Regions from separate parts of the Micromonospora yangpuensis genome, predicted to be linked through region 1. Evidence: riboswitches for the same ligand, from Rfam matches in the RefSeq annotation. Region 1 holds a riboswitch; each other region holds the start of a gene.
What was found. Region 1 has a riboswitch for cyclic di-AMP ahead of GA0070617_RS01180 (C40 family peptidase). Riboswitches for the same ligand answer to the same signal wherever they lie in the genome.

Region 1 (7,165 bases):
GCACCGGGTCGGCCGAGAACACCCGGGTCGCCCGCAACCTCTTCGGGTTGAGCACCTCGGTGCGGTACGCGGGTGAGCTGCGGATCTTCGGGCTCGGTGCGCAGCTGCGCCGCCGCCACGACACCCTCTGGAGGGCCGCCACCGACCGGCTCTGGGCCGGGCACCTGCGGTCGGCCTGGGTACGTGCCGCAGGTCAGGGACTCTTCGCGTTGGCCTACTGCGGTGCCGTCCTGGTCGCGGTCCGCCAGGCGGTCGTCGGCGGTGGCGACCTCGGCGGCGTCGTGCTGGTGGTCGCGTTGGCCATGCAGGTCAACCACCAGATCACCGCCGCGGTCGCGCTGGTGCGGGACCTGTACCGAATCGCCAGCGCGTACCGGCACGTCGACGAGCTGCGGGCCGAACTGTTGCCGCCGACCAGCGACGCGGACCGCGATCCGCCGCCGCGCCTGACGCAGGGGATCACCTTCGACGGGGTGTCGTTCGTCCATCCCGGCGCGGACCGCGCCGCCCTACGCGAGGTCCGGGTGAGCCTGCCGGCCGGTTCGACCGTGGCGGTGATCGGCGACAACGGCGCCGGCAAGTCGACCTTCGTGAAGGTGCTGTGCGGGCTGTACGAGCCGACCGCCGGCCGGATCCTGATCGACGGGGTGGACCAGCGCCGGTTCCCCGTGCACCGGTGGCGGGAGCGCATGGCGGTCGGCTTCCAGGACTTCGTCCGGTTCGAGTTGTCGGCCCGGCACAGCGTCGGTCTGGGTGACCTGCCGCGGCTGGACGACGACGACGCAGTGCGGGAGGCGCTGCGCCGCGCCGACGCGGCCGACCTGACGGCGCAGCTGCCGGCGGGGCTGGACACCACGCTGGGCACGGCGTACGCGGCCGGTACGGAACTGTCCGGGGGGCAGTGGCAGAAGCTGGCCCTGGCCCGGGGGTTCATGCGGCGTACTCCGCTGCTGTTGGTGCTCGACGAGCCCAGCTCGGCGTTGGATCCGCAGGCTGAGCACCTGCTGTTCGAACGGCTGGCCACGACGGCGAAGCAGGCCGGTCAGGCCAGCGGCGCGGTCACGGTCTTCATCTCGCACCGGTTCTCCACCGTCGCGTCGGCCGACCTGATCGTCGTCCTGGCGCAGGGCCAGGTCGTCGAGACCGGAGATCACCGCAGCCTGCTGGCCGCCGGTGGCCGGTACGCGCAGCTGTATCGGGAGCAGGCGCAGGCGTACGGCTGACGTCGGACTGCACTCGCGCCCGGGTGTCAGAACATCGAAGGCCCTGACTCGGATTCACATCCTGGTCAGGGCCTTCACGCTGGAGCGGGTGACGGGAATCGAACCCGCACTGTCAGCTTGGGAAGCTGATGTTCTGCCATTGAACTACACCCGCAGGCGGCACCACTGTACCTGAGTCACCCCCACCACGCAGCAGCCGCCCCCGGACGAGCCGGACCGCCCCGCCCCCGGCCCTTCGGCGGCCCCCATCCCCGGCCCTTCGGCGGCTCCAACCCAGAGCCCCTCGACAGCCCCACCTCCAGAGCCCACGGCGGAGGGCTCACCGGCAAGAAGTTTCACGCCGGCAACATTTAGACGTTCTCAAATACTTGGATGGGTTGTAACGTCTGGCCCACGTTTTCGCCCCGACGCGACACACCCCCGGTCGCGTCGCCAGAAAGAGGTGGGCCCATGGGACCCCGTCCCTCCCTGCTGACCCGGCGTGCCGCCGGTGTCGCCTCGACGACCTTGGCGCTGCTGCTCAGCACCGCCGCCGTGGGTGTGGCACCCGCGGTCGCCGCCGTACCCGCCGCAGCCGACGAGGTCTGCGTCGAGCCCGCGGAGAGCCATGCCGACGCCCGGATCAGGCCGGGTGGTGTGGCGGCGCAGGAGCCCAACGAGCTGACCGCCGCGCAGGTGCAGGCGCGGGAGGCCGACCTGGCCGCCGCGCTGCGGGAGCGGGCCTCCTCGCGTAACGCGATCGTGGGTCCGCTGGCCGCCATCACGATCCCGGTGGTGGTGCACGTGATCCAGCGGGACAGCACCCGGGCCGGCGGCAACATCCCGGACTCGATGGTCAACTCGCAGATCAGCGTGTTGAACCAGGCGTTCAGCGGGGCCACCGGCGGGGCGTCCACCGCGTTCGGGTTCCAGCTGCAGCAGATCAACCGGGTCACCAACTCGGCGTGGTATCCGATCAGGCAGGGCTCCTCGGCGGAGCGGTCGATGAAGTCCTCGCTGCGTACGGGCGGCAAGAACACCCTCAACATCTACCTCGGCCAGCTGAGCAACAACCTGCTGGGCTGGGCGACCTTCCCGCAGCGCACGCTGAGCACCATGGACGGCGTGGTGGTTCTGAGCGAGTCACTGCCAGGTGGCACCGCCACCAACTACAACCAGGGCGACACCGGCACCCACGAGGTGGGGCACTGGCTGAACCTGTACCACACCTTCCAGGGCGGCTGCTCCAGCACGGGTGACAGCGTCAGCGACACCCCGGCCGAGGCGTCGGCGGCCTCGGGTTGCCCGACCGGCCGGGACACCTGCAGCGCGGCGGGGCTCGACCCGATCACCAACTTCATGGACTACAGCTACGACTCGTGCATGTACCAGTTCACCGCTGGTCAGGCGAGCCGGATGAGCAGCGCGTGGAGCGCGTACCGGGCGGTCTGACCGGGGTTGTGCCCGTGGTGCCGGCTCCGCACGACGGGGCCGGCACCCGGCGGCGCGGCGCACGGCGGATATCCGCCGTCAGGCGGCGGAGTAGTGCGGGTCACGGTCGCGTCGTCGACCGGCCCACTGGTCCGGCACGTCGGCGGTGACGAGGCGGGTGGCGCCGGCACCGCCGTGCGGGTCGAGCCAGACCTGCACCGCCGGGCGCTCAGGGGCCTGACCCGGCACCGCCTGGCCCTGCCCGTGCCGGGCCAGCATCGCCACGTCGACGGTGAACTCGAAGAGCCGCCAGTCGACCTGCGGCGCGGCCCGCCCGATCTCGGCCAGCCGGGCGACCCGGCGCTGGTCGGTCACCGGGCGGGCGCGGCCGGCGACGTACGCCTCGTCGTCGCTCTCCTCCGGCGGGAACGAGTGCAGCGCGTAACGCCCGTCGCGCTCCAGGTCGCGGCGCTTGGGTGAGTCGATGACGAAGCAGAACAGCCCCTCGTCGGTGATCACCGGGGAGACCGGGTGCACCCGGGGCCCACCGTCGGCGCGGACGGTGGCCAGGTAGCCGAAGCCCGGCCCGTACTGCTGCATGAGAACGCGGATCCCGTCGGCGAGGCGAGGCTCGTCAGCGGCGAATTCGGACCAGGATGCCATGTGGACATCTTATCGAACACGTGTACGACAAGCGACCCGACGCGCTGGTCACCGGCACCGGATCGAGTTCCGCGTCCGGCGGTCGCTAAGGTGATCCGATGCTCCTCTCCGACCGCGACCTGCTCGACGAGATCAAGGCGGGCACGCTCGCGCTGGAGCCGTTCGAGCCCGAGTTGTTGCAGCCGTCCAGCATCGACGTACGCCTGGACCGGCTCTTCCGGGTCTTCAACAACCACCTGTACACCCACATCGATCCGGCGCAGCAGCAGGACGACCTGACCACCGAGGTCGAGGTGCCCGACGGGGAGCCGTACGTGCTGCACCCCGGCGAGTTCGTGCTCGCCTCCACGCTTGAGGTGGTCACCCTCGCCGACACCCTCGCCGCCCGACTGGAGGGCAAGTCGAGCCTGGGCCGGCTGGGGCTGCTCACCCACTCGACCGCCGGCTTCATCGACCCGGGCTTCTCCGGCCACGTCACGCTGGAGCTGTCGAACGTGGCGAACCTGCCGATCACCCTCTGGCCGGGCATGAAGATCGGCCAGCTCTGCATCTTCCGGCTCTCCTCCGCCGCCGAGCATCCCTACGGCTCCGCCCGGTACGGCTCCCGGTACCAGGGCCAGCGGGGCCCCACCCCGAGCCGTTCCTGGCAGAGCTGGCAGACCTGGCCCACCCGCTGACCGGCGAAACGCCGAGCGCCGACGGGACGCCGAGCCTCGACGGGACCCGGCGCCGCCCCCGCGGGACCGGCGGGGGCGGCGCACAGGGCCCCGCCGGGCGGCGGGTACCCGGGCCCCGCGGCTGACCGGGGTGGCCGGGATCCTGGTGCGGGGACCCCGGTTCACCACCGGCAGCGGCGGCGAGGTCGCCCCTAGCCGGGGCGGCCGAAGCTGTGCACGGGACTGTCGTCGAGGCGCTTCATCCGGACCGGCACCCCGGCCCGGGAGGCGTGCACCACCCAGCCGGCACCGACGTACATCCCGACGTGGTGCAGGTCGCGGTAGTAGAAGACCAGGTCGCCGGGGCGCAGCTCGGTCCGGCTCACCGACGGGGTCACCTTGCGCTGCCGGGCCGCGTTGTGCGGCAGCCGGACGCCGGCCTTCGCCCAGGCGGCGAGCATCAGACCGGAGCAGTCGTACGCGTCGGGCCCCTCGGCCCCCCAGACGTACGGCTTGCCGATCTGGGCGCAGGCGAAGGTGACCGCCTTCCCGGCCGCGCCTCCCGGGTACGTGGCCGGGCAGGGCGCCGGACGCAACGAGCCACCGCCGCCCCGACCGTAGACCCGGAGCCGGAGTTTCTGCAGCCGGGCGATCTCGGCGTCGATCTGTTTCCGACTGGCGGCCAACCCCGCCTCGGTGCGGCTGAGTTGGATGATCATCCGGTCCAGGGGCGCCTTGCGGGCGGCCAGCTCGTCGCGGAGCAGCCGTACCGCCCGGACCTGCTCCTGCTGCCGGTGGGCGAACCGGTCGACCAGCTCGATCCGGCTCATCAGCTCACCCGGCGTACGGCCGGCCAGCAGCGCGTTGACCGCCGAGACGGTCTCACCCTTGTACGCCTGGACGGCGAGCGCGCTGACCTTCCTCAGCGCCGCGTCCACCTGGCGTCGCAGCGGCTCGATCCGGGCGCCGAGAGCAGCGGCCTCCCGGCGTTTTTCGGCCAGGTCCTGACGGACGGCGTTGTGTCGCTCGATGATCGGTTCGAGTCGGTTCCAGTCCTGGTCGATCTGGCGTTCGATGTCCGACACCGACGGGTCGGCGTGGGCCGCGCCGGGCACCCCGGTCAGGATGCCGGCGGTCACCGCCAGCGCGGCGAGGACGGTGGTGCAGCGGAACCAGCGAAGGCGCGGCGCAGCCGTCACCTGGTCGGCGGAGGCCGACCGGGTCGACGGTGGCCGCGGGGCATGGTGTGCCACCGGGCTCGGTACTCCTTCTGACGAACCGCCTACCGGGTTAGCTGACGGGTTCGGGCGGAAGGGGACGCCCTACCACAGTGGCTGTGGATTCACCCCGGCGTACCTGGGTCCCCGGATCGCCTGGGGCGGCGACTCGGCGGTGTCGGCCGTTACCGCCCGGGTTGGGCGGACCTGCGACCGGCCGACGATTCACCAGCGTAGAGAGGCCCCCATCGATCCGCAACGGATTCGGCCATGACACTCCGTCTCACGTTTGCTCACTCGCGGACCCGCTCCCACGACGGCGAGGGCCCCCGACGCGCCGTCGGGGGCCCTCGTGGTCGGTGCGGCCGGTCAGCCGGGCCGGCGGAATCCGGCGACCGGCATGGTGTTGATGCTGGAGACGTTCACCGGCTTGCCGGCGCGGGCCGCGTGCACCATCGTGTCGTTGCCCAGGTAGAGGCCGACGTGGTGCAGGTCGCTGAAGAAGAAGACCAGGTCACCCGGGCGGGCCTCGTTGCGCGGGATGGCCTTGCCCTCGTTCCACTGGGCCCCGGTGAAGTGGGTCAGGCTGATCCCGGCGGCCTTGTACGCGTACTGGGTGAGGCCGGAGCAGTCGAAGGAGTTCGGCCCGGTGGAGCCGAACACGTACGGCTTGCCGACCTGGGCGCACGCCGTCCGGATGGCGACCCGTGCGGCCTCGTTGACCACCCCGTCGATGGTCGGGCAGTTCGCCGTCTTCACCGTGGTCTTCGGCATCGACGCCTCAAGGCGCTTGATCTCGGCGGTGATGCTCTTGCGCTTGGCGGCCAGCTCCTTCTCCTGCTTGACCTGGGTGGCCACCAGCGTGTCGAGCTTCTGCTTCTGGGTGCCGTACTTGGCCTGCATGGCCAGGACGCCCTCGATCTCCTTGCGCTCCTGGATGGCCACCCGGTCAAGCATGGTGAGCTGTTCACCGAGCGCACCGGGCCGGCTGTTCAGCAGCACCGCGCCCAACTCCTGGGACGGGCCGATGACGTAGTAGCGGCTGGCCAGCTCACCGATCCGGTTCATCGCCAGCTCGCTCTCCATCTGGAGCGGCAGGATCTTCTTCTCCAGGTCGGCCGACTTGCGGCGGTTCACCTTCAGCTGGGAGCGCACCTTGTTGTACTGCTCGATGGTGGGCTCCAGCTGTCGCCACTGCTTGTCGATCTGCGCCTCGATCTCGTCGACCGTGGGCTCCGCGTACGCCGGTGTGGCGAGCAGCCCGGCGCCGACGGCGACGGCGGCGACCAGGGCGAGCAACCGGGTAAGCGCCCGGCGCGGACCGGTGCTCCGGGGGGACGGTGCCGAGACACGACGATGAAGGGGCGCGGTTGCCACCGGCATCGACTCCTTTGCCGACCGACCCACGGGCGCTCGCGGAGAGGGGGCGAGACAGACTTCCCGGCCCGGTCGGTGCCCAACACTAGGTCGCCTTCCGGGCCGGATCAAGGCGACCTGTTTCACCATCACGCAGAAAGAATCGCTTGCGTACCAACGGTATCGGCGATCGCTTCAATGAAGTATGGCGATGCGTGAGGGGTCGACCACGGTCCGCGCTCAGCCGCCGACCGGCTCGTCCTCCCGGCCCGCCGCCGGCCGCTGGGGCCTGACCGAGCGGAGCAGCACGCTGGCCACGTCGATCACCTCGACCTGCTCGCCGGCACCCTTGCCGTTGACCCCGTCACTGAGCATCGTCGAGCAGAACGGGCAGCCGACCGCGACCGTCTTCGCGCCGGTGGACATGGCCTCCTCGACCCGGTCCACGTTCACCCGCTTGCCGATCTTCTCTTCCATCCACATCCGGGCCCCACCGGCGCCGCAGCAGAAGGAGCGTTCGCTGTTGCGCGGCATCTCGATCAGACCGGCGTCCGCGCCGTCGCCGGCGCTGCCGTTGCCGGAGATCGCGCTGCCCAGCACCTCACGCGGCGGGGCGAAGACCCGGTTGTGCCGGCCCAGG
Region 2 (7,165 bases), 3.6 Mb from region 1:
GGTCCTGGTTGAGGTCGGCGACGGCGAAGCTGAACCGGGCGGCCAGCGCCCGACGTTCGTCGGCACCGACGGCCGGTAGCTGGGTGGCCAGACCGGTGGCCAGGCAGGCGACCACTGCGACAACCGGCGTGAGCAACGTACGGAGGGTTCGGCGTACCTGCATCGTCTGAAACTCCCTCGGGTCAACGGCGAAGGAACGGAAGGGCCAGCTGCTGGATCCGTTCGCGCCAGCGCTGGAAGTCGGCCGGGCCGGCACCCGGGCGGTCGAGCCCGCGTCGGGCCTGCCACGTCCACCCGGCCGCGACGTCGGGCGACGCGCCGGTCAACAGCTCGGTGGCCCGGGGCACGTGCGGCGGCGACGCCCCGGCGGACTGCCGCGCCTCGGCGCCGAACGCCGCGCCCTGGGCCAGCTCAGCGGGGTGGTGACGGTTGAGTCGACGCAGTTCGAGGTAGGTGTCGTCGCCGACCCCACCGGCGTAGGTGGCGGCCAGTCCCACCCCGCTCCACACATCGCCCCGGTGCCCGGCGGGCAGTCCGGAGATCCGCCCGGCCAGTGCCGTCGGGTCCGCACAGTCGCGGAACCAGAGGCTGCGCCCCAGTCCCTGGTACCGGATGGCGCACCGCTCGTCGCACCGGTCGGGGTGCCGCCGCCACCACGACAGTGTCCGGTCCGGGTCGAAGAACGCCTGGTGGAACCCGTAACCGTCGTAGACCAGCCAGCGCACCAGCGGATCGGTGGCACCGAGTCGGCCGAGTCGGCCGAGCAGCCCGGCCGAGAGGCCGTCCAACCGGGCCAGGGCCCAGCCGGCGCCGACATACGCGAGGTAGCCGTAGCGTCCACGATGGACTTTCAGGAGGGTGCGGAAGCGCCGGCCGGGCAGCGGGCTGAGCCGGTCGAGCAGGGTGGCGGCCATCGCCGCCCCCTCGACGGCGAAGCCACGGTAGGCCTGCGGGACAGCCGCCAGGTCCGGGGCGTGGGAGGGGCCGACGTCCAGTTCCCGGTTGAAACCGTCCAGGAACGACCCCGCGGCCGTCACGAGTGCCTGTCGGGTGGCGACCGGGCCGGGGTGGAAGCCCCGGATGTCGAAGTCCACCAGGTGCGGGTGGAGGGCCAGCGGCCGACGCCAGCCCGTCGGTCGGTACACGGTCGGGATCGCGGCTGCCTCGGTCATGCGCTCCCCGGTTCCTCGCAGCGGCCCGCGTCGGCGGGGTCTGACGGGTACGGATCCTGGCACGATCGAGTTGAAGACTTCTTGAAAGCTATATAGTTCCCGTCCGCAGCGAGCGGGGCGAATCACGCACCTATCTCACGCAGAGTGCCTTGCGCAACACTGGATTGTGACCGCAGGCCGTCCTACCCTGGCTCTGGAGTCAGGCGGGAGCCTATGAAAAAAGCGAGCGGTTCAGTGTGGGTGAAAGTGCTCGGCGTGGTATGCGCCGGCAACGGGTCGACGACCTACGACCTCGGTCCGGCCAAGCAACGTGCGCTCTTCGCCGCGCTGGCCCTGCAGCCGGGGGAGTTCCTGCCGGTCGCCACCCTGTCACAGCTCCTGTGGGGAGACATCCAACCGGCCAACGCCGGCCACCTGCTGCACACCTACATCGCCCGACTGCGTCGATCGGTCGAGCCGGAGGCACCCCGCCGGTCCCGCACCGCCGTGATCTGCTCCGGCCCCGGCGGCTACCAGCTGAGCACCCACCACGACAACGCCGACCTGGTCCGCTTCCGGCAACTCGTCCGGACCGCCCGCCGGCTGCTCCCACTGGGACACCCCCGCTGGGCCTTCCACCTGTTCCACCTGGCGGTCCTGCTCTGGGAGGACCCGGAACTGGTCGAGCTGCGCAGCCTGCTTCCCGGCCATCCGATAATCGACACGCTGCAGCGGGAGTGGGTCGACGCGGCCCTGGAGTACGTGACCCTGGGCCTGCGGTTGGACCGGGCCGAGGCCGTACTGGCCACCGCCGAGCGGCTGGCCGCCGTGGCACCCCTGCACGAGGCGGTGCAGGCCCGGTACCTGTCGGTGCTGGCCGGTACCCGCCAGTTGCCGGCCGCCCTCGACCGGTACGCCGAACTACGCGCCCGCCTCGCCGCCGATCCCGGCATCGCCCCCGGGCCCGAACTGGTGGACACCTACCGGCACCTCTGGCGGGCCTGGTCCGGGGTCGACGACGTACCGGCGAGCCATCCGGCCGGCCACCCCTGCTTCCCCCCGTCGGCCCCCGGCACCGCGCGACCGCCCGAAGCCACCGACCCGGACACCACCGACCTGGACACGCGCGACCGGGAGACCGTCGACCTGGACACCGTCGTCCGCTCGCTGGCCACCCAGCGACTGGTGACCCTGGTCGGCCCGGCCGACTCCGGCCGGACGGCGACGGCCCGCTCGATCGCACGCCGGGCATCCGCCATCCTCGCCGCCCACCGGGTGGCCACCGTCGACGTCACCACCACCGCCACCCGCGCCGACCTGGTCGGGTTCCTCCTGCGTCAGCTCGACCCGCCCGGCACCACCGAGCCGTCCACCGACCAGTGCCTACTGCGGGTGCTGGCCCACCGGCGGCTGCTCGTGGTCCTCGACGACGTCGACCACCTGGCCGACGACTGCGCGGACCTGGTCGACCTGATCGTGCGCAACTGCCGAGGTGTCTCGGTCGTCGTCACCGCACGGCAGCCGCTCGGCCTGTCGTACGAGGCGGTCCGCCGACTCCGGTGCCCGTCGGCGGGGACCCCGGGCCGGCCCGCCGCCGGCGACCCGCTGCGGCGACCGGCGCAGCAGCTGTCCCGGGCGGCGCTGTGGATGCTGGAGACGGTCCGCCTGGTGGCCTTCGGGGTGCCCGCCTCCCAGATCTGGCTGATTCCCGCCCGGTACCGGGGTGGACCGGGGCCTCCGCGACACGGAACCACGGGTACGTGATCCCGCTGCGGCCGACCCGGGCAGGGTCGACGCGGCCCATCCGGGCGGGGACCGCCTCAGGCGGCGGCGGCGTCGGGCCGCCGCGGCGCCTGCCGGGCCCGCGCCGACGCCGGCCGGTAGCCGAACGTCTGCCCCTGCTGGTATGCCAGCTCCATCGCCCGCTGCGCCCACGTCCACGGCGCGCAGGGCTGCGGCTGATCCGCACACTGCAGGTTGCGGCAGTGCCCCTGCTCGGCACCCCGGTGCTCCTCGGCCACGCTGACCGCGAGCCGCCACAGCATCGGGTCGGTGACACCCTCCGGCGGGAAGTCCTGACGGTCGGTTCCGGTCTGGCTGGTCACCTGCGGCCCCCCTCGTACGCGATGTTCCCTTCAACCTCACCAGTGAACACCCGTTCAAACCCGTCCCGCCCGTCCCGTTGGGTGACGGTTGACACTGATGCCCTGGTCAGGGGCGGTGAACCGGCAGGGTCCCCCGTCCGCGCCCCGACCGCAACCCCGGCGCCGGTCGCCCCGCGTGACCGGGTGAACAACCTCACGCAGCGTATGCAGCCACCGGGGCGCACCCCTAGATTCTTACGGGTCCGCCGACGCGGACACCGCCGCCCGGTACGCCCAATCCATGCCCCTGGCCTCGCGGAACACTCACCACAGGCATGGAGCGGGGGACCCAGGTTCCACGGTGCACGTCACCTCGGGGTGAAGCCGCCCGATCCGGGCGGCCGGGCTCCTCGGCCCGAACCCGACAGCTCACCTCGTCGGCGTGGAGGAACCCATGGCAACTCGTCACCAATCCCGACACCGCGCCCTCAGCAACCGCCGCAGGGCACTCGGCACCCTCGCCGTCGGGGCCGTCACCGGCCTCGCGGCCGTGTTCGGCACCGCCGCACCCGCCCAGGCCGACAGCGTCAACTGGGACGCGATCGCCCAGTGCGAGTCCGGCGGCGACTGGAGCATCAACACCGGCAACGGCTTCTTCGGCGGCCTGCAGTTCGTGCAGAGCACCTGGGAGGCGTACGGCGGCCTGCAGTACGCCCCGCGCGCCGACCTGGCCACCCGCGCCCAGCAGATCGCGATCGCCGAAGAGGTGCTCAAGGGGCAGGGCATCGGCGCCTGGCCGACCTGCGGCCCGCTGGGCGGCCCGGTCTCCTCCTCGGGCTCCTCGGCCCCGACCGAGGCCGCCGAGCGTGACGCCCCGCCGGCGAGCCGCAGCACCGACCGGGACACGTACGTGGTCAGGTCCGGCGACACCCTGACGAAGATCGCCGCCGCGCACGACGTGACCGGTGGCTGGCAGGCGCTGTACGAGCGCAACAAGGACGTCGTCGGCGACGACCCCGGCCTGATCATCCCGGGGCAGCGCCTCAGCATCTGACCTCGACCGCGAACCCGGCCGAGGCAGCCCCCGCCTCGGCCGGTTCCGGCGAACCTCCGTACCCGTCCACCGCGACTCTTCCACCGTGGACACGCGTACCGCACCGCCCGGCTGGGTAACAGCGACCACCATGAGCACGAGGACCCTGGACGAGCACCCCACCGAGCCGACTGCCGCCGACCACGCTGCCACCGAGCACGCTGCGAACGGCCACGCCGCCGCCGAGTCGGCCGGCGCCGGGCCGAAGCTCGGCACCGTCGCGGTCGTCGCGCACCGGAAGAAGACCTTCGGCGGTGGCCTCGACCAGTTGCGGTCGACGCTGGTCAGCGCCGGCATCGAGAACCTGCTCTGGTACGAGGTACCGAAGAGCCGCAAGGCGCCGAAGAAGGTCCGCAGGGCGCTGAAGGAGGGCGCCGAGCTGGTCTTCGTCTGGGGTGGCGACGGCACGGTGCAGCGCAGCGCCGACGCGATGGCCGGCTCCGGGGTGCCGATGGCCGTACTGCCCGCCGGCACCGCCAACCTCTTCGCCACCAACCTGGGCATTCCGAAGGACCTGCCCGAGGCGGTACGGATCGGGCTGCGTGGCCGACGACGTACCCTCGACCTGGGCAAACTCAACGGCGAACACTTCGCGGTGATGGCCGGCGCCGGCTTCGACGCCGAACTCATCAAGGACGCCGACCGCAACCTCAAGGGCAAGCTCGGTCGCCTCGCGTACGTGCTGACCGGGCTGCGGCACGTGCGCGGCGAGTGTGTGCGTACCCGGATCCGGGTCGACGGCAGCGACTGGTTCGACGGTGAGGCGAGCTGCGTGCTCTTCGGTAACGTCGGCACGATCACCGGCGGCATCCCGGCCTTCGACGACGCCCGCCCCGACGACGGCGCGCTGGAGGTCGGGGTGGCCACCGCCAGCGGCGCGGTCGACTGGGCCCGCACCCTGAGCCGGATGGCCGCCGGCCGCTCCGAGGAGTCACCCTTCGTCCGGATCACCCGCGCCCGCAAGGTCACCGTCCGGCTGGACACCCCGAGGACGTACGAACTCGACGGTGGCGCCCGCGCGAAGGTGAGCCGGATGAAGGTGAAGGTCGTCCCGGACGCCCTGACGGTCTGCTGCCCCGATCCGCGGTAGCCGGTTCGCTTGATCATGCTGTCTACGCTGAGGTCCCGGCAGCTCCCGGGGCCCCGGCGCAGACGGAGGACGGGACTCGTGCGATGAACCTGAAAGAGCGGGTGGGCACGGCGCAGCGCAACCAGGTCCTGGACCTGCTGTCGCAGGCCCTGGAGCAGGGTTACCTCGATCTGGCCGAGTACGAGAGCCGGATCTCCGCCGTCCACGGCGCGTTGTTCGTCGGTGACCTGACCAGCCAGGTGGCCGACCTTCCCCGCCAGCTCCGCTGGTATCCGTACCCGGTTCCGGTGGCCCCGGTCGCCCTGCGGCCCGCCACCGACTCCGATCTCCGGGCCCGCCCCTGGGCCATCGTCTCGGTGGTCCTGGGCGGGGCGTCGTTGTTCTTCGCGCTCTGCTGGGGCATCGGCGGGATTCTCGGGGTGGCCGCGATCCTGCTCGGGCGGCCCGCCCTCAAGAGCCCGCCCAACCAGACGCTGGCGGTCATCGGCATCCTGCTGGGTGTCGCCGGTCTCGGCCTGTCGCTGCTGAGCATCGTCCTCTTCCTGCTGCTCTGACCCTGGTCCGCCCCGAGCCACTGCGACGGGCGGACAACGCGAAGGTTCTTCTAATTCGGCCTCCGGCGTACCTCCTGGGCGCACGGCACCACGGGCGTCGCACCGCAGTGCGCGCCGTCGCGCGACCCTGACCTGGACTACGGCGGCCTGTTGGCCCAGTACCTGCGGGACGGGTACGCGGTCGCCGGCACCGACTACCCGGGCCTCGGCCTGCCCGGACAGCTGCACAACTTCGTGGAGCGGCAGGCGCTCGGCCGGTCGATGATCGACAGCGTGCGGGCGGCGCGCGACCTCTCCGCCGAGGTGGGCCGGCGGTGGTTCTCGGTGGGCCACTCCGAGGGCGGGTTCGCCGCGCTCGGTCCCGGCGAGCTGGCCGCCGACCGGGCACCGGAGCTGGACCTGCTCGGCGTGGTGCCGATCTCGTCCGGCGGCGACTTCGCCCCCGGCCTGGACACCCTGGCCACGACGAAGCCCCCCTCGCGACGGGGATCTACTCCTCGGCCGCGTTCGTCGGCTTCATCGCGGTGGCCGCCATGCAGTACGCGCCCGACCGCACCAGGCCACCGACCTGCTCACCCCGGAGTTCGCCGCCGAACTGCCGGCGGTGCGCAGCCTCTGCCTGGAAGAGCTGGCGCAGCACCTGATGGCGGTGTCGCCACCCATCACCCGCTGGGTGAACCCCGACTGGGCCCGCAACCAGACGCTGCTGGAGTGGGTCAAGAACGTCTCCACGGTACGGTCCCGCACGGCCGCGCCGATCCTCTTCGTGCACGGGGCCGAGGACACCATCGCCGCCCAGACCCAGGCCAACCAGGGCGTGGGCGCGCTCTGCGCGGTGGGCGACGTCGTGGACTACCGGACGTACCCCGGGGCCGACCACAACACGGTGGTGGCCATCGCCGACCACGACATCATGGCCTGGCTGGAGCTGCGGCTGAAGGGTTACCCGGCCCGGCAGACCTGCCAGTCCGTCGCCGGCTACGGGGACGGGCCGGCCGAGGTGGGAGCGTGGATGCACGAGGGTGGATGGTGATCGACTCGGTTGGGGCGATATGGCGGTGTCCGGGGCCGGTTGATACCGCCACATCAACCCAACCGAGTCGATCAATCGGCTACCTGCCAGCAGGTGAACCGCGGAAGGTCATCCGCCGGACGGTCACCGTGGACGGCCGACGCCGGTCGGCCACCCTGGA
Region 3 (7,165 bases), 440 kb from region 1:
TTGCTGATCGGTGGCAGCCGGCCGGGTGGCGGTGGTCGGCGGTGTCTGTCCAGGGTCCGGCGCGGCGGCCGACCGAAGGGCGGCGATCTCCGCGGTCGGTGCGGACGGCGACTTCCGAGCGATGAGCTTGTCGATGTGTGCGTCCGTGCCGAACGAGCCGACGTCGATCGCACCCACCCGCAGGTAGTTGTTGATCAGATCCTGGGTCTGCGGGGGGCAGGCCGGCGGGTAGGAGCCATGGTTCAGGACGTTCTTGATCGCGGTGTCCGGGTGGAGCGTCGTCCCGTCCGCGCTGGTGGCCGAGGCGGGCAGGGGCTTCTTCCAGTTCGCGGGTTCATCCAGGTGCTTCATGATGAACTCGCCGAGGTTCTTCCAGTACGTCGCCGGAGACGCCGGGTTGCTGTCCGCTTTTCGTGGCATGGCAGGCACGACGGGCAACCGGGGTTCCGGGTTCAGCCGCGGTGCCGACTTGTTCGGTGACCGGCGGTGAGGCTGGTCACCCGGTGGCGGTCCGGATCCGGTCAGGAGGGCGGGGCGGCGGGGGTGGATCGGGGTGCGGCATCGGCGGTGAAGAGGGCGAGCAGGTCACCCACCTGGCGGTCCGCCTCGGCCGGGTGCCGGAAGTGGCCGTCCGGATTGACGGTGTACTCGTTGCGCCGGCCCACCCGGGTGCGCCGCAGGTAGCCGCCGGCCTCCAGGTCGGCGACGATCGCCTGGGCGGCGCGCTCGGTGACCCCTACCTCGTGGGCGACGTCCCGGAGCCGGGCGGTGGGGTTACGCGCGATGGCGAGCAGGACGTGCGCGTGGTTGGTGAGGAAGGTCCAGTGCCGGGTGCTCCCGCTTCCGCGTGGTGTCGTCGCCATGTCCGTCAAGATACGACCAGCCTTCACGATCGTCGTTCGCGAGCCGGTCGACGTGAACCGTCGTCCCGACACCTGAAATGCATATCACGTATAGCTTGACGTGTCTTGCGCTGCGTGTGAACGTGGTGGCGGACCGCGTCCGTGGCGGACGGGGTCGACCGGTCACCTTCCGAAGGGTGAGGACGTTGATCTCCACTCCGTCGACCGGGTCGCAGTCGGACCCGGAGCTTCCTCCCGCCCAGCCGCCGTCGGCACAGCCCGATCCGCCGCAGACCCCGGAACAGGCGCTCGCCGAGCTGTACGCGGGCAACCGCAGGTTCGTCACCGGTACGCCGCGGCACCCCAACCAGGACGTCGGACACCGCACCGCGGTCGCCGGTGAACAGCACCCCTTCGCGGTCATCGTCGGGTGCTCCGACTCCCGGCTCGCCGCCGAGATCATTTTCGACCGTGGGCTGGGTGACCTCTTCGTCGTGCGGACCGCCGGCCACACCACCGGGCCCGAGGTGCTGGGCAGCGTCGAGTACGCGGTGACGGTCCTCGGCACGCCGCTGGTGGTGGTGCTGGGGCACGACTCGTGCGGTGCCGTGCAGGCGGCCGCGACGGCGGTCAGCACCGGGGCCCGGCCGCCGGGACATCTCGGCGCGGTGGTCGACGCGGTGGTGCCCAGCCTGCGCCGGGCCGCCGCCCAGGGAGTCGACGACCCGGCCCGGATCATCGACATCCACATCGCCCAGACCGTCGAGGAGCTGTTGGGCAACTCGGCCGTGCTGGCCGCCGAGGTGGCCGCTGGCCGCTGCACCGTGGTCGGCATGTCCTACCAGCTGGCCGCCGGAGAGGTGCGGACGGTGGCCGCCGCCCCGGCCGCCGGCTGACCCCGCCCACACCGGTCAGGACAGGCGAACGGGCCGCCCCCGCGTGGGGGACGGCCCGTTCGGTGTCTCGGGGTGGTCAGAGCAGCGAGACGTGTACGTGGTCGGTGTGGTTCGACGGTCCGCTGTAGGAGCTCCAGCCGGTGGCCGGGAACCAGATCTGCCGGTTCCAGATGACGTAGTAGATGCCCAGCCGGTCGGCGTTGCGTACCAGGAACGCGGTCAGGTTGTTGCCGTACATCCGGGTGTCGTTGTTGTGCCAGGGCGCGAAGCCGCTGTTCTGCAGCGACCAGTCACAGGCCCGGCCCTTGGGGTGCTCCCACGGGCCACCGGGGCGGTAGCAGCCGACGAACCGGTCGAAGCCGGCCCGCTTGACCTCCTTGTACATGTGCAGCGTGCGCGCCGTGATGCAACCGGAGGTGGTGGGGTCGTTCTCGGTACAGCTCATCGGGCGCCAGTTGCCGTTGGCGTCGCGGCCCGGGGCGATCTTGGCCACCGGTGACGTGGCCACCACCAGGCCCCCGGTCAGGCCGGTGCCGCCGACGAGGGCGAGCGACTTCTCCGCCTCCCGCTTCTGCTTGGCCATCACCGAGGCCTGCTTCTGCTGCTCGCGTACCTCGGCGTCCAGGGCCTGCTTGGCCTGATCGGCCTTGTCCTTGACCGTCTGCACCTCGGCCAGCTTTCGGGCGTTGACCATGTTCAGCTCGTCGAGCGCCTGGGCCCGCTGGACGAACGAGTCCGGCGCGTTGCTCTCCAGCAGCATGGCCATCCCGCCGATCCGGCCGCTGCGGTACGACTGGGCGGCGATCCGACCGACCTGCGGGGCCAGCTCGTCCAGCTCGTTCTGGGCGCGGCGCACCTCCATGTCGAGCTGCAGCTGCCGCTTCTTGGACTTCTCCAGCTTGGACTTGGCCTGGGTGTAGCTGCGGTTGGTCGTCTCGATGACGTCGTTGAGCAGCTTCGAGTCGCCGTCCTCGTGCCCCGAGGGCTGGGCGGGCTGAGCCATGGCCGGCAGCGGGCCGGAGAAGATGGCCAGTGCGGTGAGCACGGCCGCCGCCGGCGTCAACCAGCGGCGTAGGAGTGCCGTCACAGTCGTCCCTTCCGTCGGCCGCCGACCGGGTTAGCTGACGGGTTCGGGACGGAAGTGGCCCCTACCGCTGGTGCGGATTCACCCCATGTACCTGGTTCCCCGGCTCGCCGTTCGGCGATTGGGCGGCGGTACCGCTGGCGCGGGTGCGCGCCTTCGGCGGTGACCGGCAGCGAGGTTACCCGAGAGTCGGCGCTGGGATCTACGTCCGGATGCCGACTCAACGCGTAATTTCTCCGCGATGTCGCGTGACCAGTGATGTGCTTCTCATCAATGGAGTCGTCGGCGGTCACGCTGAGGAGTGTCACCATGCGGTGTCGGTGCTCCTTTCTTGGTCGGGCCACCTCGCGGGGGCGTCGGGGGACTGACTGGCGGCCCGGGGTGCGCTCAGTGCCTGGAGCGCGTCGTCCCGCGGTGCGGGCGGGCGGGCCGAGCCGGTGCCGCCACCAGGCGGGGTGGGGGCTCCGGCGGTGGTGGCGGCCCGGTCGGTGGCGGTGCCCCGACCGGCGGCGGTCACCAGCGCGGCGAGCGCGGTGGTGAGCGGTACGGCGGCGATCAGCCCGAGCGTGGCGACCGCGCTACGGACGATCTCCTGGGCCAGGAACTCGCTGGTCAGCACCTGACTGACCGGTCGGGAGTCGGCGACCAGCAGAAGCAGCAGAGGCAACGACGCGCCCGCGTACGCCAACACGATGGTGTTGACGACGGACGCGATGTGCGCCCGGCCGACCCGGGTGGCCGACCGGTAGAGCTGGAGCCGGGACAGTCCCGGGTTCGCGTGGGCCAGTTCGGTGACCGTGGCGGCCTGGGTGACCGTGACGTCGTCCAGCACCCCGAGGGAACCGATGATGATCCCGGCGAGCAGCAGCCCGTGCAGGTCGACGTTGCCCTGGAACATCGACAGGGTGGTGGCCTCCTCGGTGCCGTACCCGGTCAGGTGGGTGGCGGCGGTGGCCGCGCTGCCGAGCAGACCGGTGACCACCAGGCTGCCCAGCGTGCCGAGCACGGCCACCGAGGTCTGGGCGCTGATGCCGTGGGTGAGGTACAGCACCACGAACATGATCAGTGCGGCGCCGACCACCGCGACCAGCAGCGGTGACCGGCCGGCGCTGATGCCGGGCAGCACGAAGGTGAGCAGGATGGCGAAGCTCGCCACCAGGCCACCGAGCGCGGCCAGGCCGCGCCACCGGCCGAAGGCCACGATCGCGGCAGCGAAGAGGACGGCCAACCAGATCAGCGGCTTGCCCCGCTGGTGCTCGGCGATGTTGTAGCTGCTCGACTCGGGGTCGGCCGGATCGGTCAACTCCACCAGGACGATCTCGTCACCGACGGCGATGGTCGGCGCCCCCGGACCGTCCGGGATCGGCGTCTCGACCTGCTGCCCCTCGTCGGGTCCCTGCTCGACCCGGACGGTGGCGGTGCCGCACGGGCCCTCGGGGGCGGACGCGGGGCCCTCCGGGGTCGGCGCGGCAGGTGGGCACGCCTCGGTCACCACCCGGGTCACCGTGCCGTGGTACCGGGGCACGTCCCCGCCCCCGTCGACCTGCGGTGCCCGGTCCGGCCAGAGGATCAGCGCGGCGACCAGGGTGACGAGGAAGAGCGGCACCACGGTCGCGACGAGGACCCGCCGTACCCCCGGCGGGGTGGGCGGGGCGGGACGGCTGTGGTCGGCACCCATCTGCGACTCTCTCCAAACGATCCACGACGGATTACGTGTCGCCGCGCCGGTCGGTTCACTCGGCCGGCACACCGGTCCGGTTCGCGGCGTTGCGTGCCGGAGTGGTCACGGACTGCGAACCGGGGGCGGCGGTGGGACCCGGATGCCCGTCGCGGGAATGGTAGCCACTCGGCCGACGGGTGCGGAGGTTGTGGGTCAGCCGCGCTTCATCAGCCGGCCGACGGCGGCCATCATCTCGGTGGCCATCTCGTCGGCGTGCCCCTCGGCGGCGCCCTCCTGCATGCAGTGCCGGGCGTGCCCGTCCAGCAGGCCGAGAGCGACCTTGTCCAGGGCGGCCTGGATCGCCGAGATCTGGGTCAGCACGTCGATGCAGTAACGGTCCTCGTCCACCATCTTCTCGATGCCCCGGACCTGACCCTCGACCCGGCGCAGCCGAGCGAGAAGCTGGTCCTTGCTGGCGGTGTAGCCCCGGGTGGGGGGCGTCGAAGTGGTCATGTTCGCCAGGGTACGCCCTACCCCCGGCGGGTATTCCAGGACAAATTACCCCTACCCGGTAGTGGTTGAGATACCCCCCATGGGTATATGGTGGGCTCCGGTCGAGAGGAGTACGGACATGGTCACCGACATCTACCAGGTGCAGGGCATGACCTGCGGGCACTGCGTGCAGGCGGTGAGCGCCGAGGTCGGCGCGCTGGCCGGGGTCGACGAGGTCCAGGTGGACCTGGCAAGTGGTCAGGTCACCGTCACCAGTGCGGAGCCGCTGGACCCGGCCGCCGTCCGGGCCGCCGTCGACGAGGCCGGTTACGACCTCGTGGACCGGTGAACACGGCGGCCAGGCTGGCCGGGTTCCTGCTCGGCCTCGTGGTGGTCTTCGGTGCGGCGTACGGGGTCGGCCAGGCGGTCGGCCCCCGCACCCCCGGCACCCCACCCCCGGCCAGCCCCAGCCTCAGCCCTTCGGGTTCACCCGGCGTGCCGGGTCACGGGCACAACTGACGGGAGCGGAGTGTGACCACCACCGGCAAGCCCCTGGAGTCGGCACCCCACCGGATCGAACTGGCCATCGGCGGGATGACCTGCGCCTCCTGTGCCGCCCGGATCGAGAAGAAGCTGAACCGGATGGACGGGGTCACCGCCACGGTCAACTACGCCACCGAGAAGGCCACTGTCGACTACGGCGCGGCGACCACCCCGGACGACCTGATCGCCACGGTGCGCAGGACCGGCTACACCGCCGCCCTGCCGCCCCCGCCGGCCCCCGCCGCCGAGCCGACCGGCACCGGCCCGACCGCCGCAGGATCGACCGCCGCCGCCGCTGGGCCGGCCGATCCGGTGCGTACCCGGTTCTGGGTGTCGGTGCTGCTCAGCGTCCCGGTGGTGGTGCTGGCGATGGTGCCGGCCTGGCAGTTCACCTACTGGCAGTGGCTGTCGTTGGTGCTGGCCGCACCGGTGGTGGTCTACGGCGGAGCGCCGTTCCACCGGGCCGCCTGGGTCAACCTGCGCCACGGCGCGGCGACCATGGACACCCTGGTCTCGCTGGGCACCCTGGCCGCGTTCGGCTGGTCGGTCTGGGCGCTCTTCCTCGGCACCGCCGGCGAGCCGGGCATGACCCACCCGTTCAGCCTGGCCATCTCCCGCACCGACGGCGCCGGCAACATCTACCTGGAGGCGGCGGCCGGGGTGACCACGTTCATCCTGGCCGGCCGCTACTTCGAGGCGCGGGCCAAGCGGACCGCCGGGGCGGCGCTGCGCGCCCTGCTGGAGCTGGGTGCCAAGGACGTCGCCGTGCTGCGTGCCGGGGTGGAGACCCGGGTGCCGGTGGGCCAGCTGGTGGTGGGTGACCGGTTCGTCGTCCGCCCCGGCGAGAAGATCGCCACCGACGGCGTGGTCGACGAGGGCACCTCCGCCGTCGACGCGAGCATGCTCACCGGTGAGTCCGTACCGGTGGAGGTCGGCCCCGGTTCGGCCGTGGTCGGTGCGACGGTCAACGCGGGCGGCCGGCTGGTGGTCACCGTCACCCGGGTCGGCGCGGACACCCAGCTCGCTCAGATGGCCCGGCTGGTGGAGCAGGCCCAGACCGGCAAGGCGGCCGTGCAGCGGCTCGCCGACCGGATCTCCGGCGTCTTCGTACCGATCGTGATCGCACTCGCCGTCGGCACCCTCGGCTGGTGGCTCGGCGTCGGCGCCGGACCGGCGGCGGCCTTCACCGCCGCGGTGGCGGTGTTGATCATCGCCTGTCCCTGCGCGCTCGGCCTGGCCACGCCGACCGCTCTGCTGGTCGGTACCGGCCGGGGCGCGCAACTCGGCATCCTGATCAAGGGGCCGGAGGTGCTGGAGTCGACCCGACAGGTCGACACCGTGGTGCTGGACAAGACCGGCACCGTCACCACCGGCCGGATGACGCTGGTGGATGTCGTACCCGCCGCCGACCAGGACCGCGCCGAATTGCTGCGGCTGGCCGGCGCCGTGGAGGCCGCCAGCGAGCACCCGATCGCCCGCGCCATCGCCACCGCCGCCGAGCGGTCCACCGCCCCGGAGCCCGCCGCAGCGGCCGAGCAGCCCACCGCCGAGGGTTCCGCCCCGGCCGCCGAGCAGCCCACCGCTGCGGTTCCCACCGCGGCGGCCGTCGGGAAGCCGGGGCCGGCCGGGTTGCCGCCGGTCAGCGGGT
Region 4 (7,165 bases), 2.2 Mb from region 1:
CGGCACCACGAAGACGTCGTACGACTCGTTGATGATGTCGGCCTCGCGGGCGTCGGCCCGGAAACCGGTGGAGGTGATCTCCGCCGTCGCGGTCCGCAGCAGCTTGTGTGCCGAGTGGCTGAAGACCAGGTTGCCGGTGTTGTCGCCGATCCAGTTCCGTTCGAAGGTCTCCTCCGGGGAGTAGATGTCGAACGGCCCCTTCTTGGCTCGGAGCAGAATCCGCTGGTGCATCGCTGGTCCCTCTCGTCGTTCCCGCGCCTGCGGTCATCCGGTAGACGCCGCAGGCGAAGCGGTGCGGCCCCGTCGTACTTCCGCCCCTTCGGCGAACCGAATCGTCAACTCTCTGGAGACCGGAATTTTAGGGCATCGGTCCGCTGCGGACCCAGGTGCCCACCGTGATCATGATCGTCGGATGTGCCGGAACCGGGCATCCCGGGCCCGGGTAAGGTGCCCCGCGGCGGTCGATGCCCGGCCGCCGGAAGAGGAGACGTGGTGCTGGTGGTCCCGAGCATGCCCGGCGTAGCGGCATGACCAGCGTCGCGGCGACCGGTACGCCGTCGGCCCTGTCCCGCCTGCCCTCGCTGACCGGCCTGCGCTGGATCGCGGCCCTGCTGGTCTTCGGATTCCACGCGGCCACCATGCGGGTCGTCGCCGAGCCGGGACACCAGGCCGTGCTGGAGCGGATCTTCACGCTCGGCCTCTCCGGCGTGCAGTTCTTCTTCATCCTCAGCGGTTTCGTGCTGGTCTGGTCGGCCCGGCCGGAGGACACCCGGCGGGCGTTCTGGCGTCGCCGGGCGGCGAAGATCTATCCCAACCACATCCTGATGTGGGCGGTGGCCCTGCTGGTCGGCCTCTGGTTCGCCGACCCGGTCAGCCTCCGGGCCGCGCTGAGCAACCTGGTGCTGATCCAGGCCTGGGACCCGACCCCCGGCATCTTCTACAGCATCAACACGGTCAGCTGGTCGCTCGCCTGCGAGATGTTCTTCTACCTCTGCCTGCCCTTCGCGCTGCCGTGGATCCGGCGGGCCCGCCCCGGGGCGCTCTGGGCAGTGGTGGTCGCCGTGCCGCTGCTGATCGTGGCGCTCTGGCCGGCCCAGCTGCTGGTCGCCGAGGAGAACCGCTGGTGGTTCACCCAGGTCTTCCCGATCACCCGGTCGCTGGAGTTCTGGATGGGCGTCGCCGCGGCCGAGCTGATGCGGCGGGGCAGCTGGCGTGGTCCCCGGCTCACCGTGGCCACGATCGTCTTCGTCGCGACCTGGGTGGTCGCCGGCCAGTGGATCCGGGCCGAGCTCTGGGCCGGGCTGCTGTCGGTGGCGTACATCCTGGTGATCACCGCCGCCGCAGACGCCGACGTGCACCGGCGGCCCTCGCCGTGGCGGTCCCGGCCGCTGGTCTGGCTCGGCGAGGTCTCGTTCGCCTTCTACCTGGTGCACGTCCTGGTGATGGTCACCGTGCTGCGGCTCACCGGCCACTACGGTGTCGGGCTGCCCGGCTGGTGGGGGCCGTTCGCGGTGGTCGCCTTCCTGCTGGTCAACCTGGGGCTGGCCGCGATGCTGCACCGCTGGGTGGAGAACCCGATGATGCGGCTGTTCGGCCCACCCCGCCGGGCCGCGTCCGCCGGTGACCGCGGGCTGGGGCCGGTGCCCGCCGGTGCCCGCCGGTCGGAGTCGGTGCCCGCCGGTGACGGTCGGCCCGGATCGGCACCCGCCGGCACCGGTCGGACCGACTGACGCCAAAATTCCCGTGACCCCGGTCACAGGGGTCTCGGATTCGGGCACCCGACACATCCGGGCCGAATGCTGCCGGGTTTTTCCCGACGATGCTCACCGGTCGTCCGGTTGTCGACCACCGGTGCCGTCACAAACGCTCGTCCCATTGAGTCACGTCAGCGGGTTAATGGGTTGTCGGGTACTTCGCTGATCAAGGTTTCCGCAGGTGAAGTGGGGTTGGCAGGAGAAATGTCGGCCAGTAGTGTCGCTGCGGTCCGGCGCGGTTCCCGTTCGCACAAGCGCGACCGCCGCGTCGACCCGCTCAATCGTCGTACGACGAACCGGGGACCCACAGCACCACTGGGGTGAATCCGCGCAGCCACGGCTCGCGGTAGGGCGAATTCTTCCCGCCCGAATCCGTCAGCTAACCCGGTAGGCGGCACCGGAAGGAGTTCCATTCCCCGTGCCTCACCCCCTCAAACGGCAGTTCCGTCGACTCGCTGTGGACCGTTCGTACCAGGTCGTCGCCGCCTCGGCCGCGACCCTCGTGGTGGCCTCGGGCACCGGTCTGCTGATCGCCACCGGTGACCGGCCGGAGCCCGACCGGCAGCAGCCCAGCGCGGTGGCCGAGGTGGCGCCGCAGGCCGGCGAGATCGCCGCCCGCAGTGAACTGCGGGTGCCGGCGAGCGTGGCCCCCTCGCTGACCACCGCCGCCCCGTCGCCGACCGCCACCGCGTCCCCGTCGGCCGCGTCACCCTCGGCCGCATCGCCCTCGGCCGCATCGCCCTCGGCCGCGCCGTCGCGGGCCGCCAAGCCGGTCGCCGCCGCCAGCTCCGCCGCGCCGGACCCCGACCTGACCCGCCCGGCCGCGCCCAAGCCGCCGGCGTCGAAGGTCCTCGACCACGTCTACCAGGCGCAGACCACGTACTTCTACTGCGGCCCGGCCGCGGTGCGCAACGCGCTCAACGCCGCCGGGATCGAGCGCAGCCAGGACACCCTGGCCGGGATGCTCGGCACCACCGAGTTCGGCACCAACTCCGCCGCCGACACCACCCGGGTGCTCAACCAACTGGTCGACGGGGCGCCCTACCGGACCCGGATGATCCCCGGCGGGGCCGCCACCGCGGCCCAGACCGACCGGCTCGTCGACGACGTGGTCACCGCGATCGCCGCCGGCCGCAGCCCGGTGGTGAACATCGCCGGCACCGCCACCGACGTCGCCGGTGGCTGGCACTCCTTCCCCGGCGGGCACTACGTCGCGGTGGTCGGCTACCGCGACAACGGCCGGACCGTCCGGATCTCCGACTCGGCGGACCCGGGCAACGCGCTCTACTGGATGTCCACCTCCGCGCTTGCCGACTGGATCGCCACCCGCGGCTACTCCGCCTGACCGGGCTGCCCGCTCCTCGCCCGGCCCAGCCCCGCACACCGGGGCCGGCCCGGAGACCAACGACGCCGGTCCCCCCGTCACGGGGGGACCGGCGTCGGTCGTCGTACCGGGCGGGGTGGGTCTCCGCCGGTAGGGGGCCTCAGCCGGTGGGGGAGAGGCGTACGCCCCCGCCGGCCTGCGACGGCGTGGCCCGGGGCTCCGGCGGGCTCCAGCCCGGCTCCAGGTGCCGCCGGGCGGCGGCCAGGAACACCTCGGCGTACGTCTCGGCCGGGAAGTCACCGAGGTAGTGCGCCCGGGTGGCCCACCGGGCCGACGCCGCCGGATCGGTCTCCAGCAACCGGGTGAGCACCTCCTCGACGTCGGCCAGGTCCCGCCGCAGCAGGTAGCCGGAGGCGGCCAGCGGGAACCGCTCGACGAACCGGTCGTCGCCCAGCATGTCGGTGACCGCGTACGGCTTGCCCGAGTAGAGGTAGTCGGAGATGACCCCGGAGACGTCGGAGATCAACGCGTCGGAACGGTTGACGCACTCGGTCAGGGTCAGCTCCCGGCTGGCCGCGCCGAAGACGTGCTGCCGGCCGGTGCGGGACCGGTCCGCGGCGAGCAGCTCGGTCACCCGGGCCAACTGCCGGGCCGAGGTCGGGTTCTGCGTGGTGTACGGGTGCGCCCGCAGGATCACGGTGGCACCCCGGGCCAGCAGGGCCCGGATCAGCCCCTCGGCCACCGGCAGCGAGCAGTAGTTGGCGTCGGCGTGGTGCCCCGTCCAGGTGGGGGTGTAGAGGACGGTCGGGTTGGCCGATGCGGTGACCGGCTCCCGCCGGACCTGGATCGCCTCCACCTGCGGGCGGCCGACCACCTCGAACTTTTCGGCCGGGATGGCCACCCCGGCGCGGGCGTACCGCTCGATGGCCGCCGGCCCGGCGACGAAGATCCGGTCGAAGATCCCCGACACCGGGTTGGCACTCGGCGCCTTGTCGCTGTCGCCGTGGTGCAGCTGGATGTGGGTCAGCTGGGTGAACCGTACGCAGTGGCTGTTCTTCGCGCCGTGGTTGACGTAGAAGGCCGCCCGCAGGCTCGGCACCAGCACCTCGTCCAGCGCCTTGAGCGTCGGGCAGAACACCACCGGGGCGCTGGTGGCCGCCGACACCGAGCCGAGGAACTCCGGCTCCCGCAGCACCACCAGGAACGGGCGGCCGAGTCGTTCCAGGTACGGCAGCCACATGGTGACCTGGTACTCCGAGCCGGGCGGGGCGGAGAAGTAGAGCAGGAACTCCGGCTGGTGCCGGCGCAGCGCCCGCCCCACCGGGGTGCCCGCCTGTGGACGCAGCCGGCCCCGGGCCAGGCCCAGGGCCACCGTACCGGCGGCGGCACCGACGGCGAGGGTGGCCAGCAGGGCCACCACCGCCGGCAGCACCAGCAGGGCGGCCAGGGCCACCACCGCGAGCAGCGCCAGCACGGCGTTGCCCAGCTGGGCGGCGATGGTCGCCGACCACTGCCGGACCGGTAGGTTGGCCGCCCGCAGCTCCAGCAGGCCGGCCTCGCGCAGCGGCCCGGCGAACAGGATCAGCCCCAGCACTGCCAGCGCGGTGACCGCCAGCACCGGATCGAAGCCGGCGTCGAGCCGGCGGGCGTAGCCGACCAGGACGCCCGCCGCCACCAGGGTCGTCTCGGGCAGCACGTCGGCGGCGGGCCGGACCCGGCGCTCCCACGCGGCGGCGGCCAGCGCCGCCACGGCCAGCGCCAGCCCCCAGCCGGTGGCCCCGGTGAGGGCGACGACGCCGAAGGCGAGCAGGGCCAGGCCGGTGGTCAGGCACCTGGCGATCAGCTTCCTGACCAGGTCACCACGCATGTCACTCCGCTTTCCGGTCGCGCTCGGGGGGTGGGCGCCGGTTCAGCCGGTCACCACGGCGGAGGGCCGGGTGGCCTGACTCGGCACGGTCGCCGCCGCCGGGGCCTCGCCGGGTGCCCGCCGGACGTCGATGACCTGCCCGGTCAGCTCGGAGATCAGCACGTCCAGCGAGGCCTGGGCGACGGTCTCGGCGGCCAGCAGGGTGTGCTCCGGCTCCTCGCCGAAGGCCCGGGTCCGCATCGGGGTGGCGGTGCGCTCCGGGTTGATGCAGTTGACCCGGACGCCCAGCTCGGCCCACTCGTCGGCGAGCGCCTGGGTCAGGTTGACCAGGGCGGCCTTGGTGGAGGAGTAGAGCGCGTACTGGGAGCGGCCCCGGGTGTAGGAGCTGGACGTGTAGAGCAGCAGCTGACCCTTGGTCTGCTGCAGGTAGGGCAGCGACTGCCGGGCGATGGTGACCGGCCCGACGAAGTTGACCTGCAGGACCCGGTCCATGGTCGCCTCGTCCATGTCGACCAGGGCGCCCTTCTCCAGGATGCCCGCGGTGACCACGACGTGGTCGATGCGCCCGGTGGCCTCGAACGCGGTCTTCAACGCCGCCTCGACGTCGGTGGCCTGCTCCACGTGGGTGCCGGTGCCGGAGCGGCTGAACGGGAACACCTGGGCGCCGTAGCGGCGGGCCAGCTCGGTCAGCTCGTGGCCGATGCCGTAGCTGCCGCCGAAGACCACGATCGTCCGCCCGGCCAGCTCCTCGGAGTAGCTGCGCGGGTCGGTCAGCCGGGGCACCTGGGCGGCGGCGAGCTGGAACAGCTTGTCCGCCAGGTGCACGTCCACCGGGTGGGTGACCTTGATGTTCTCGTCCGAGCCGTCGATCACCTTGATCGGGGTGCCGGGCAGGTAGCGCAGCACCACGCCGCAGTCGTCGGTGGCGGCGAAGTGCGGGTCGTCGGCGGCCAGCCGGTACGCCTCGCGGATGGTCTGCGAGCGGAACGCCTGCGGGGTCTGCCCCCGGCGCAGCCGGGAGCGCACCGGGATGTCGGTGATGCACTCGTTCTCGTCGACCTGGATGATCGTGTCGGCCGAGGGGATCGCCACGTCGACCGCGGCGTAGGTCCAGAGCGCGTTGACGCACTCCCGGACGATCCGGCCGCTGACCAGGGGGCGTACCGCGTCGTGGAAGAGGATGTTGACGTCACCCTCGCCGACCGCGTCCAGCGCGATGCGGGTGGTGTCGTTGCGGGTCTCGCCACCCTCGATCACCTTGCTGACCTTGCGCAGGCCGGCCTTGTCGACGATCGCCTGGGCCTGCGGGACGTGCCCGCTGGCCATCAGCACGATCACCTCGTCGATCTCCGGCGCGCCCTCGAAGACGGCCAGGGTGTGCTCGATGATCGGCTTGCCGGCGATCTTCAGCAGCTGCTTGGGGATGCCCAGGCCGAGCCGGGTCCCGGTGCCACCGGCCAGGACCACCGCCACTGTCCGCGTGGGGCGCCATCCGGTGGCGGCCTCCGGTGCGGCGTCCGGGCCAGTGGTGTGGTCCTGCGTCATTGCAAATCCTCACTTCCAGGGGAGAACAGTGGGGGCACCGCAGGCGGCGACCCGATGAACCTTAACGCGGCCACCGCGTCGCCGGCTCCGGCGACGCGGTGGGACGACATCGCCCGAACACCGCACGGACGACGGAACTCTACTTGCCGTTCACGTACGCCTCATAGGCCTTGATGACCTCGTCGGTCGGGCCGTCCATCTGCAGCACGCCCGATTCCAGCCAGATGGTGCGCTCGCAGGTGTCGCGGACCGAGGAGAGCTGGTGGCTGACCAGGAAGACCGTGCCGGCCCCCTCGCGCAGCTCCCGGACCCGCTGCTCGCTGCGCTTGCGGAACCCCTTGTCCCCGGTGGCCAGTGCCTCGTCGATCAGCAGCACGTCGTGCTTCTTGGCCGCCGCGATGGAGAACTTCAGCCGGGCGGCCATGCCCGAGGAGTACGTCCGCATCGGCAGCGAGGCGAAGTCGCCGCGCTGGTTGATCCCGGAGAACTCGATGATCTCCGGGGTGAGGCGCTCGACGTCGGCCGGGGACATCCCCATCGCCAGGCAGCCCAGCACCACGTTGCGCTCGCCGGGCAGGTCGTTCATCAGGGCCGCGTTGACCCCGAGCAGCGAGGGCTGCCCCTGGGTGTAGATCGCACCCCGGTCGACCGGCAGCAGCCCGGCGATCGCCCGCA

Region 2: it holds a riboswitch for cyclic di-AMP, as region 1 does, so the genes downstream of both, GA0070617_RS17570 (LysM peptidoglycan-binding domain-containing protein) here and GA0070617_RS01180 (C40 family peptidase) in region 1, are expected to answer to the same signal.
Region 3: it holds a riboswitch for cyclic di-AMP, as region 1 does, so the genes downstream of both, GA0070617_RS03295 (coiled-coil domain-containing protein) here and GA0070617_RS01180 (C40 family peptidase) in region 1, are expected to answer to the same signal.
Region 4: it holds a riboswitch for cyclic di-AMP, as region 1 does, so the genes downstream of both, GA0070617_RS11070 (C39 family peptidase) here and GA0070617_RS01180 (C40 family peptidase) in region 1, are expected to answer to the same signal.

Annotation. Positions count from the first base shown of each region.
Region 1 covers NZ_FMIA01000002.1:228,561-235,725, reverse strand. Annotated here, with positions in the region: gene GA0070617_RS01205 (ABC transporter ATP-binding protein) at 1-1,223, shown strand, start outside; tRNA gene GA0070617_RS01200 (tRNA-Gly) at 1,304-1,377, opposite strand; gene GA0070617_RS01195 (zinc metalloprotease) at 1,674-2,654, shown strand; gene GA0070617_RS01190 (pyridoxamine 5'-phosphate oxidase family protein) at 2,733-3,296, opposite strand; gene dcd (dCTP deaminase) at 3,395-3,973, shown strand; gene GA0070617_RS01180 (C40 family peptidase) at 4,165-5,205, opposite strand; cyclic di-AMP (ydaO/yuaA leader) riboswitch at 5,216-5,354, opposite strand; gene GA0070617_RS01175 (C40 family peptidase) at 5,539-6,552, opposite strand; gene GA0070617_RS01170 ((Fe-S)-binding protein) at 6,766-7,165, opposite strand, start outside.
Region 2 covers NZ_FMIA01000002.1:3,878,334-3,885,498, reverse strand. Annotated here, with positions in the region: gene GA0070617_RS17590 (CRTAC1 family protein) at 1-163, opposite strand, end outside; gene GA0070617_RS17585 (DUF1702 family protein) at 183-1,172, opposite strand; gene GA0070617_RS17580 (AfsR/SARP family transcriptional regulator) at 1,419-2,915, shown strand; gene GA0070617_RS17575 (hypothetical protein) at 2,972-3,256, opposite strand; cyclic di-AMP (ydaO/yuaA leader) riboswitch at 3,551-3,693, shown strand; gene GA0070617_RS17570 (LysM peptidoglycan-binding domain-containing protein) at 3,690-4,289, shown strand; gene GA0070617_RS17565 (diacylglycerol/lipid kinase family protein) at 4,420-5,418, shown strand; gene GA0070617_RS17560 (DUF1707 SHOCT-like domain-containing protein) at 5,502-5,972, shown strand; partial or broken gene GA0070617_RS32410 (lipase family protein) at 6,123-6,374, shown strand; gene GA0070617_RS30645 (hypothetical protein) at 6,463-6,612, opposite strand; gene GA0070617_RS17555 (prolyl oligopeptidase family serine peptidase) at 6,646-7,005, shown strand; gene GA0070617_RS17550 (hypothetical protein) at 7,085-7,165, opposite strand, start outside.
Region 3 covers NZ_FMIA01000002.1:664,353-671,517, forward strand. Annotated here, with positions in the region: gene GA0070617_RS03280 (hypothetical protein) at 1-420, opposite strand, end outside; gene GA0070617_RS03285 (helix-turn-helix transcriptional regulator) at 522-863, opposite strand; gene GA0070617_RS03290 (carbonic anhydrase) at 1,160-1,738, shown strand; gene GA0070617_RS03295 (coiled-coil domain-containing protein) at 1,815-2,825, opposite strand; cyclic di-AMP (ydaO/yuaA leader) riboswitch at 2,830-2,960, opposite strand; gene GA0070617_RS03300 (YibE/F family protein) at 3,127-4,500, opposite strand; gene GA0070617_RS03305 (metal-sensitive transcriptional regulator) at 4,696-4,995, opposite strand; gene GA0070617_RS03310 (heavy-metal-associated domain-containing protein) at 5,114-5,323, shown strand; gene GA0070617_RS30340 (hypothetical protein) at 5,320-5,493, shown strand; gene GA0070617_RS03315 (heavy metal translocating P-type ATPase) at 5,506-7,165, shown strand, end outside.
Region 4 covers NZ_FMIA01000002.1:2,414,082-2,421,246, forward strand. Annotated here, with positions in the region: gene GA0070617_RS11060 (polysaccharide pyruvyl transferase family protein) at 1-231, opposite strand, end outside; gene GA0070617_RS11065 (acyltransferase family protein) at 528-1,730, shown strand; cyclic di-AMP (ydaO/yuaA leader) riboswitch at 2,019-2,163, shown strand; gene GA0070617_RS11070 (C39 family peptidase) at 2,173-3,099, shown strand; gene GA0070617_RS11075 (CDP-glycerol glycerophosphotransferase family protein) at 3,239-4,945, opposite strand; gene GA0070617_RS11080 (bifunctional cytidylyltransferase/SDR family oxidoreductase) at 4,988-6,490, opposite strand; gene GA0070617_RS11085 (ABC transporter ATP-binding protein) at 6,630-7,165, opposite strand, start outside.